Regions from separate parts of the Streptomyces sp. NPDC048255 genome, predicted to be linked through region 2. Evidence: riboswitches for the same ligand, from Rfam matches in the RefSeq annotation. Region 2 holds a riboswitch; the other holds the start of a gene.
What was found. Region 2 has a riboswitch for S-adenosylmethionine ahead of AB0D94_RS10190 (aminotransferase class V-fold PLP-dependent enzyme). Riboswitches for the same ligand answer to the same signal wherever they lie in the genome.

Region 1 (4,417 bases), on a different contig from region 2:
GAGCCCCAGGGAGCAGGGCCGCAGGCTAGGACAGGGCATCCAGCTGGGCCGTGAACCAGGCCGACGGGGGCAGGGCGGTCGCGGCAGCGGCAAGGCGCTTCGTCCGCTCCGCCCGCTCATCGGCCGGCATGGACAGCGCCGCGTGCAACGCCTCCGCCGTCTGCGTCACGTCGAACGGGTTCACCGTCAGCGCGTCCTTCTGGAGCTCCTCGCAGGCCCCCGCCCCGGTGGACAGCACCAGCGCGCACCCCGCCTCCGACACCACCGGGATCTCCTTCGCCACCAGGTTCATCCCGTCCCGCACCGGGTTGACCAGCGCCACGTCCGCCAGCCGGTAGGCGGCCAGCGAGCGCGTGAAGTCGTCCTTCACGGACACCAGCACCGGCTGCCAGTCCGCCGTCCCGAACTCCGCGTTGATCTCCGCCGCCAGCTCCCGCACCGACTCCGTGTACGCCCGGTACACCGCCAGGTCCTGCCGCGAGGGGTACGCGGAGGCCAGGTGCACGACCCGGCCCCGCCACTCGGGGTGGACGGTGAGCAGCTCCCGGTACGCCAGCAGGCCCCGCAGGATGTTCTTCGACAGCTCCGTGCGGTCCACGCGGACGATCGTCTTGCGGTCCCCGACCTCCGCCCGCAGCTGCGCCAGCTTCTCGTCGACCTCCGGCCGGTGGGCGAGCGCCCGCAGCTCGTCCGCGTCCACGCCGAGGGGGAACTGCCGGACGTCGGTGAACCGCTTCTCGCCGTACCCGTTCTTGCCGCCCGGGACGATCCTGCGGTGCCACACCCCGCGCTCCGGCGTCCCGGAGGGCATGTACCCGTCCGCCACGCCGGTCGCGTCGTCGGTGGTCGCGCCGCTGATGAAGTTCGCCGACCACCGCCACGCGTGGAAGCCCAGCAGGTCCGCCCCGAGCATCCCCCACACCAGCTGCCCCCGGACGTCGTCCGGAAGCATGCGCATGAACTCGAACGAGGCCCACGGGGTGTGCGTGAAGTGGGCGATCCGCAGGTCCGGCCGCAGTGCGCGCAGCGCGCCCGGGACCAGGGCCAGGTGGTAGTCCTGCACCAGGACCCGGGCCCCGTCGGCCGCCTCCTCGGCGAGGGCTTCGGCGAAGGCCTGGTTGTAGGCGGTGTACGACTCCCACTGCCGCCGGAACCGCGCGTCGAAGACCGGCTCGCGCGGGATGTCGTACAGGTGGTGGTGGGTGAACCAGAGCACCGAGTTCGCGATGCCGTTGTACGCGTCGTCGTACACCGTGGGATCGATGTCCAGCATCCGGACACCCGGCTCGGCCACCCCCCGCCGGACCGCCTCCCGGTCCGCCTCCGACAGCGCCGCGCAGATCCACAGCGCCTCCGGCTGCTGTGCCAGCGCGGCGGAGAGGCCGGAGACGAGACCGCCCCCGCCGCGCCGGGCACCGAGGGTGCCGTCGTCGGAGAGGGCGTAGGAGAGCGGGCCGCGGTTCGCTGCAACGAGTACCTGAGAAGCCATGCGGCCAACCTAGCCCGGCCCGCGCTCGCTCAAACGTCCACAATCGTCATGCCACGCGGCGGTGCGCGTACTCCTTGATGCCCGCCATCGGCGGCCGCTCCTCGGTGTCCACCGGGTACGTCCGGGGCACGAACCCGTCCGGCCCCCGCTCGAACTGCGTCAGTTCCGGCCGTACGAGGTGCCCGCGCGAGAGCCGCACCTGCGCGGTGCGGTAGATCGCCGCGGCCATCCGGCCCAGCGCCTGCCCGCCCTGGTGGCGGTGGAGCCGTACCCCGACGTCCACCTGGGCCAGGGCGTCCAGGCCGACCGTGTGCAGGGCGTCCACCAGCAGGCCCAGCTCGACGCCGTACCCGACGGGGAACGGCAGCCGCTCCAGCAGGCCGCGGCGCACGGCGTACTCGCCGCCCAGCGGCTGTACGAATCCGGCCAGCTGCGGCCAGTGGAGGTTGAGGAGCGGGCGGGCGACGAGCTCGGTCACCCTGCCGCCCTGGCCGGGGGCGTCGCCGAGCGGGCGGTCGTACATCGCCTTCACGAACTGCACGTCCGGGTCGGTCAGCAGCGGTCCGACGATCCCGGAGACGAAGGCGGAGGAGAAGTCCCGCAGGTCGGCGTCGACGAAGCAGATCACGTCCCCGGTGGTGGCCAGCAGCGAGCGCCACAGCACCTCGCCCTTGCCGGGCAGTGCGGGTATTCGCGGCAGTATCTCGTCGCGGTGCACCACCCGGGCGCCCGCCTTCGCCGCGACCTCGGCCGTGCGGTCGGTGGAGCCCGAGTCGATGACGACCAGCTCGTCCACCAGCGGGACCGGCAGTCCCTCGATCAGCTCGCGCCGGATCACCTCGACGATGGCGCCGACGGTGGCCTCCTCGTCGAGCGCGGGCAGCACCACGCTGACCGTGGTGCCGGCTGCCCGTTTCCGCTCCAGCAGCTGGTCGAGCGGTCGGTCAGCGGCGGACCAGGAGCGGTCGGCCAGCCAGCGCTCCACCTCTTCCAGCACTTTCAGCACTCCCTGCCGTTCGGCGGTTTGACCCCATTGAGATCCATCTCGCGGTTCGGACGGTTGTCTCAACCACACGGGGCCTTCGGTTACAGTCTTGAACAACGCGAAGGACCATCGCATGTCGGGGGTCCTCGCGCACAAACGCCCGGGCGCGCCATAGAGCGCGCGGCCCGGTGCCATACCGCTCATCCAGAGGGGCAGAGGGACACGGCCCGTTGAAGCCCCGGCAACCCTCCAGTCGGTCTCGCGATCGCGTACGTCAGCGACATCAGCGAGGTCCCCGGCTAGGGAAGGTGCCAATTCCGTCTCATGGCGAAGTGCGCCATGGGGAAGATGAGGAGAAAGGGCCTCGCCATCATGGCTGCACAGACTGTCGCCACCTCTGCCGACCAGGTTTCTGTCGACCTGGGACCCGCCACCGGCCTTTCCTGTCGTGAGTGCGGTACCCGCTTCGAGCTCGGTCCCATCTTCGCGTGCGCCGAGTGCTTCGGACCTCTGGAAGTCGCCTACGACCTTCCCACCGGGAACCCCGAGGCCCTGCGTGCCGCGATCGAGGCCGGCCCGAACAACATCTGGCGCTACGCCCCGCTGCTGCCCGTCCCCGCGGACGTGGCCTCCAAGCCCAGCCTGAACCCCGGCTTCACCAAGCTCGTGGACGCGGCCAACCTGGCCAAGGAGCTCGGCGTCACCGGCAAGCTCTACGTCAAGGACGACTCCGGCAACCCGACGCACTCCTTCAAGGACCGCGTCGTGGCCATCGCCGTCGAGGCCGCCCGCGCCTTCGGCTTCACCACCCTGTCCTGCTCCTCCACCGGCAACCTGGCCGGCGCCGTCGGCGCCGCGGCCGCCCGGGCCGGTTTCCGCTCCTGCGTGTTCATCCCGCACGACCTGGAGCAGGGCAAGGTCGTCATGGCCGGTGTGTACGGCGGCGACCTGGTCGGCATCGAGGGCAACTACGACGACGTCAACCGCTTCTGCTCCGAGCTCATCGGCGACCCGCTGGGCGAGGGCTGGGGCTTCGTCAACGTCAACCTGCGTCCGTACTACGGCGAGGGCTCCAAGACCCTGGCGTACGAGATCTGCGAGCAGCTCGGCTGGCAGCTGCCCGACCAGATCGTGATCCCGATCGCGTCCGGCTCGCAGCTGACGAAGATCGACAAGGGTCTGCAGGAGCTGATCAAGCTCGGCCTCGTCGAGGACAAGCCCTACAAGATCTTCGGCGCCCAGGCCGAGGGCTGCTCCCCGGTGTCGACCGCCTTCAAGGCCGGACACGACGTGGTCCGCCCGCAGAAGCCGAACACCATCGCCAAGTCGCTGGCCATCGGCAACCCGGCGGACGGCCCGTACGTCCTGGACATCGCGCGGCGCACCGGCGGCTTCGTCGAGGACGTCACCGACGAGCAGGTCGTCGAGGCCATCAAGATCCTCGCGCAGACCGAGGGCATCTTCGCCGAGACCGCGGGCGGCGTGACCGTCGGCGTGACGAAGAAGCTCATCGAGAACGGGCAGCTCGACCCGGCGCTGACCACGGTGGTCCTGAACACCGGTGACGGTCTCAAGACCCTGGAGGCGGTGGCCGCGGAGAGCGGGCAGACCGCCACCATCCGCCCGAGCCTGGACGCGTTCCGCGCCGCCGGCCTGGCCTGACCACTTCTCCTCCGCCCTACCGGAAAGGCAGTAGCGCCATGAGCGTCAACGTCCGCATCCCCACCATCCTGCGCACCTACACCGGCGGCAAGGCCGAGGTCCCCGCCGAGGGCGCGACCCTGGCCGAGGTCATCGAGTCCCTGGAGAAGAGCCACCCGGGCATCGCCGCGCGCGTCCTGGACGACCAGGGCAAGCTGCGCCGCTTCGTCAACGTCTACGTGAACGACGACGACGTGCGTTTCGAGGGCGGGCTGGAGGCCGCGACCCCGGACGGTGCGGGC
Region 2 (4,417 bases):
CTGGGCCTCCAGCGCCGGGACCGGGACAAGGTGCTGCACGGTCGCGAGACCGGCATCATCAAGCGCCTGCCGCACGGTGAGTTCGTGGAGGTCCACGAGCCGCTGTCGCAGGGCCAGCTGCACACCCTCACCTCGCACGAGCAGTACAAGCCCGTCGAGATCGGCCCGACGGTCGACGAGAACGGTGTCAAGCGCAAGGTGAAGAGCACGGAGAAGCTCCGCGCGAAGCTCAGCAAGGGCTTCTACGCGGAGAACAACCAGATTCCGAAGCCCACGGTGGAGGAGTACAAGGAGATCCAGAGCGGCCACGGCCACCACTGATCCCCTGCTGAACGCATGAGGGACTGGTTTCGGCCAGTCCTGGTGTCGCCACGGTGAGAGCCCCGTCCAGTGTCTGGACGGGGCTCTTTGCCGCCCCCCGGGGCTGGATAGGCTGAGGGTCTTCCCATTCGACGTGGGCGGCGAAAATGGGGGCGGCCCACTAGCACAGGAGCGGACCATGAACGTTGTGACCCCGGCAGGCGGCGACAGCGTGGCGGCCCGTAGCTGGCCGGGCGTCCTCGACGCCCTGCTGACCGGCCGGGACCTGAGCGCCGACGACACGGCCTGGGCCATGGACCGGATCATGCGCGGGGAGGCCACCGACGCCCAGATCGCGGGTTTCGTGGTCGCGCTGCGGGCCAAGGGGGAGACGGTCACGGAGATCACCGGCATGGTGCGCGCCATGTACGACCACGCCAACCTGATCGAGGTGCCGGGCCGGACGGTGGATATCGTCGGCACGGGCGGCGACGGGGCCAAGACGGTGAACATCTCCACGATGTCGGCGATCGTGGTGGCCGGTACCGGCGCCAAGGTGGTCAAGCACGGGAACCGGGCCGCGTCCTCCGCGAGCGGGTCCTCGGACGTCCTGGAGAAGCTCGGCGTCAACCTCAACCTCAGCACCTCACGGGTCGTCGAGGTCGCCGAGGCGGCCGGCATCACCTTCTGCTTCGCGGTGAAGTTCCACCCGGCGCTGCGGCACGTGGCCGCGGCCCGCAAGGAGCTGGGCATCCGGACCACCTTCAACTTCCTAGGCCCGCTGACGAATCCGGCGCGGGTACGGGCCCAGGCGACCGGCGTGGCCGACGCCCGGGTGGCCCCGATCGTGGCGGGCGTGCTCGCCGAGCGGGGCTCGTCCGCGCTGGTCTTCCGCGGTGACGACGGCCTGGACGAACTGACCACGACGGCGACCTCGCGCGTCTGGTGGGTCCGCGACGGCAAGGTCTCGGAGCAGTCCTTCGACCCGCGCGACGTCGGCATCGACCTGGTCGACGTAGCGGCCCTCGCCGGCGGGGACCCCTCGTACAACGCGGACGTGGCCCGCCGCCTGCTGGCGGGCGAGACCGGCCCGGTCCGCGACGCGGTGCTGCTGAACTCGGCCGCGGCCCTGGTGGCCCTGGACCCCGGCACGGGCACGCTGGAGGAGCAGATCGCGGCGGGCATCGCCCTCGCGGCCCGGTCCATCGACTCGGGCGAGGCCCGGGCGGCGCTGGAGCGGTGGGTGGCGGCGAGCAACGCCTGATCATTTCCGGCCAAGGCCCCGGTCCACCATGCGGACCGGGGTCTTGCGCTCGGGGGATCTTGTGGCAGGATGCTGGACAGGTCACGAGTGACAGCGTTTAGGCCCCGGCTTGCTGTCCGGCAACCCTCCTTCCGTGGCGGGGTGCCCCGGGTGATGACCAGGTCGTAGGCAGCGAGGTCTACGGCAAGCGCGGATCCCTCGACACCAGGGGTCCTGGTCTCTCGAGGAGCGTTTTCCGTGAGCAAGCGAATGCGATAGGGCGACTCCGCCCCTTCTTCAACCCTCGGACAGGGTCACTTCTGCGTACCCCCGTTCGCTCCGAGGACTTCCCGTACCCCGGACGGCCCAGAGCCGCGTCCCCGTACGGGCACACCGAAGCCATTCACCCCTGCCTGCCGGGAGATACCGCCATGTCCGCATCCCTGAACGCCGCCACCGCCACCGCCACCGCCGAGGGCCCCGCCTGTGCCGAGCCGCTGCCGGTGCTCGGCCGGGACGTCACCGTCCCCCTCGTCACCGGAGGCGAGGTCACCTACGCGGCCCTCGACTACGCGGCCTCCGCCCCCGCGCTCCAGCGGGTCTGGGACGACGTGGCCGCCTACGCCCCCTACTACGGCAGCGTGCACCGCGGCGCCGGCTACCTCTCGCAGCTGTCCACCGACCTCTTCGAGCAGAGCCGGGCCACGGTCGCCGAGTTCCTCGACTGCCGCCCCGCCGACCAGGTGGTCTTCACCCGGTCCACCACCGACTCCCTGAACCTCCTCGCCGCCGCCCTTCCGGCCGACTGCCAGGTCTTCGTCTTCGAGACCGAGCACCACGCCTCGCTGCTGCCGTGGACGGACGCGCAGGTCACCTACCTCAACGCCCCGCGCACCCCGGACGAGGCCGTCGCCACCCTGGAGCGGGCGCTGGCCGACCGCGACCCCTACGGCCCGGCCCTGGTCTGCGTCACCGGCGCGTCCAACGTCACCGGTGAACTGTGGCCGGTGAAGGAACTCGCCGCCGCCGCGCACGCCCACGGCGCGCGGATCGTCCTGGACGCCGCCCAGCTCGCCCCGCACCACCCCGTCTCGGTCCAGGACCTGGACGTGGACTGGGTCGCCTTCTCCGGACACAAGCTCTACGCCCCCTTCGGCTCGGGCGTCCTCGCCGGCCGCGCGGACTGGCTCCAGGCGGCCGAGCCGTACCTCGCGGGCGGCGGTGCCTCCCGCAAGGTGGCCCGGCGCGAGGACGGCGGCGTGGACGTCGAGTGGCACACCACGGCCGCCCGCCACGAGGCCGGTTCCCCCAACGTCATCGGCGTCTACTCCATCGCCTCCGCCTGCAAGGCCCTGACCGAGGCCGGGTTCGACAGCCTGGTCGCCCGCGAGCGCCACCTCATCGCGAAGGTCCGCGAGGGCCTGGCGGAGGTCCCGGCGGTCCGCGTCCTGTCCCTCTTCGGGGACGAGGCCCCCCGGGTCGGCGTCATCTCCTTCGTCGTGGACGGCTGGAACAGCTCGCACTTCGCGGCCGCGCTGTCCGCCGAGTACGGCATCGGCGTACGCGACGGCCTGTTCTGCGCCCACCCGCTGGTCCGCACCCTGCTGGGCAGCGAGCCGCAGGCCCAGGGCGAGTGCGGTGCGCCGGAGGCGGCGCCGGGGGAGCGCTCGCTGAACGCGATCCGCGTCAGCTTCGGCGCCGGCACGCCTGACGAGCACGTGGAGCGTTTCGTCCGCGCGGTGCGGGAGCTCGTCGCGGACGGCGCGAAGTGGCAGTACCGCACCGAAGAGGGCCGCTGCGTCCCGGCCGTCTGACCCTGACAGGATGCGGGGCATGAGCTACTGGGACCCGCTGCCGTACGTCCGGGCCGCGGAGAGCGGGCCGCTGCCCGCCCCGGACGGCGGCACGTGGCTGCCCGCCGCGGAGCACCGCGGCGGCTGGTGGAACCCCCGCCCCGACCGCTGGGCGGAGCGCGACTGGCGCAACGTGCCGGGGCCGTTCTACGGGGCGGGGACCGACAACTGCTGGATGGGCCGGCTGATCGCCCCCGGGCACGTGCTCTACGACGACGAGTGGGGCGCGGAGTTCGTCTACCGGCAGCCCCGTGACGCGGCGCAGGCGCTGGCGCTGCTGGGCGCGGTCGCGCAGGACCCGATGGTCGGGTACGCCTGCGACGGTGACGACCACTGGACCCCGGATCTGGTCCGGGACTGGTGGCGCGATCGTGGCGGGGTGAGGGAGTGGGCCGCCGCCGTGGGCCGGACGTGGTCTGTGTCCGAGCGGGCCGAAGAACGCGAAGCCGCAGCCGGGGCGCGTGAGTACGCGGCGTACATCGACGCCGGCCTGGGGGAGTACCTCCGCGGGTACGTCTTCCACCTGTCAGAAGGCCGCGCCGCCGGCCCGGGCGAAGCCCTGCCGACCCTCTGATCCGCTGCCCTGCGGGGTACGGCCTTGCCCCTGCGGGCGGCCCGGCGTGTACGGCCTTGCCCCTGCGGGCGGCCCGGCGTGTACGGCCTTGCCCGTGCGGGCGGCCCGGCGGGTACGGCCTTGCCCGTGCAGGCGGCCCGGCGGGTGCGGGGGTGGGGCGGGGCCGCTCCGGAGTGTCTCCTCGGCTCGCGCACTGAGGTCAGGCTGCGTGGGTGCGGCCCGGGTTGCGCGCTCGTCCTGCGGGGACACTCCTGCGCGTCCCCACCCCACGGCCGACTCCGCTGGCGAGGCCCGGCCCCTGCCCGGGTGGGGGAGCGGGGGCGCGCAGGGACGTCCCCGCAGGACGAGCGCGCAACCGGCCTGACGGTGCGTGACCGGGCTCAGTGCGCGAGCCGAGGAGACGTCCCGGAGGGCCGCCGCGGACAGGCCCGGCAGCCGGGATCCCGC

Region 1: another riboswitch for S-adenosylmethionine. It lies ahead of thrC (threonine synthase); the one in region 2 lies ahead of AB0D94_RS10190 (aminotransferase class V-fold PLP-dependent enzyme).

Annotation. Positions count from the first base shown of each region.
Region 1 is NZ_JBEZMA010000013.1:14,416-18,832, forward strand. It holds gene AB0D94_RS13435 (trehalose-6-phosphate synthase) at 26-1,489, opposite strand; gene AB0D94_RS13440 (glucosyl-3-phosphoglycerate synthase) at 1,536-2,486, opposite strand; SAM riboswitch class I at 2,672-2,829, shown strand; gene thrC (threonine synthase) at 2,847-4,136, shown strand; gene AB0D94_RS13450 (MoaD/ThiS family protein) at 4,175-4,417, shown strand, end outside.
Region 2 is NZ_JBEZMA010000008.1:156,165-160,581, reverse strand. It holds gene AB0D94_RS10200 (ubiquinol-cytochrome c reductase cytochrome b subunit) at 1-321, shown strand, start outside; gene trpD (anthranilate phosphoribosyltransferase) at 500-1,564, shown strand; SAM riboswitch class IV at 1,644-1,760, shown strand; gene AB0D94_RS10190 (aminotransferase class V-fold PLP-dependent enzyme) at 1,975-3,357, shown strand; gene AB0D94_RS10185 (ferredoxin) at 3,377-3,970, shown strand.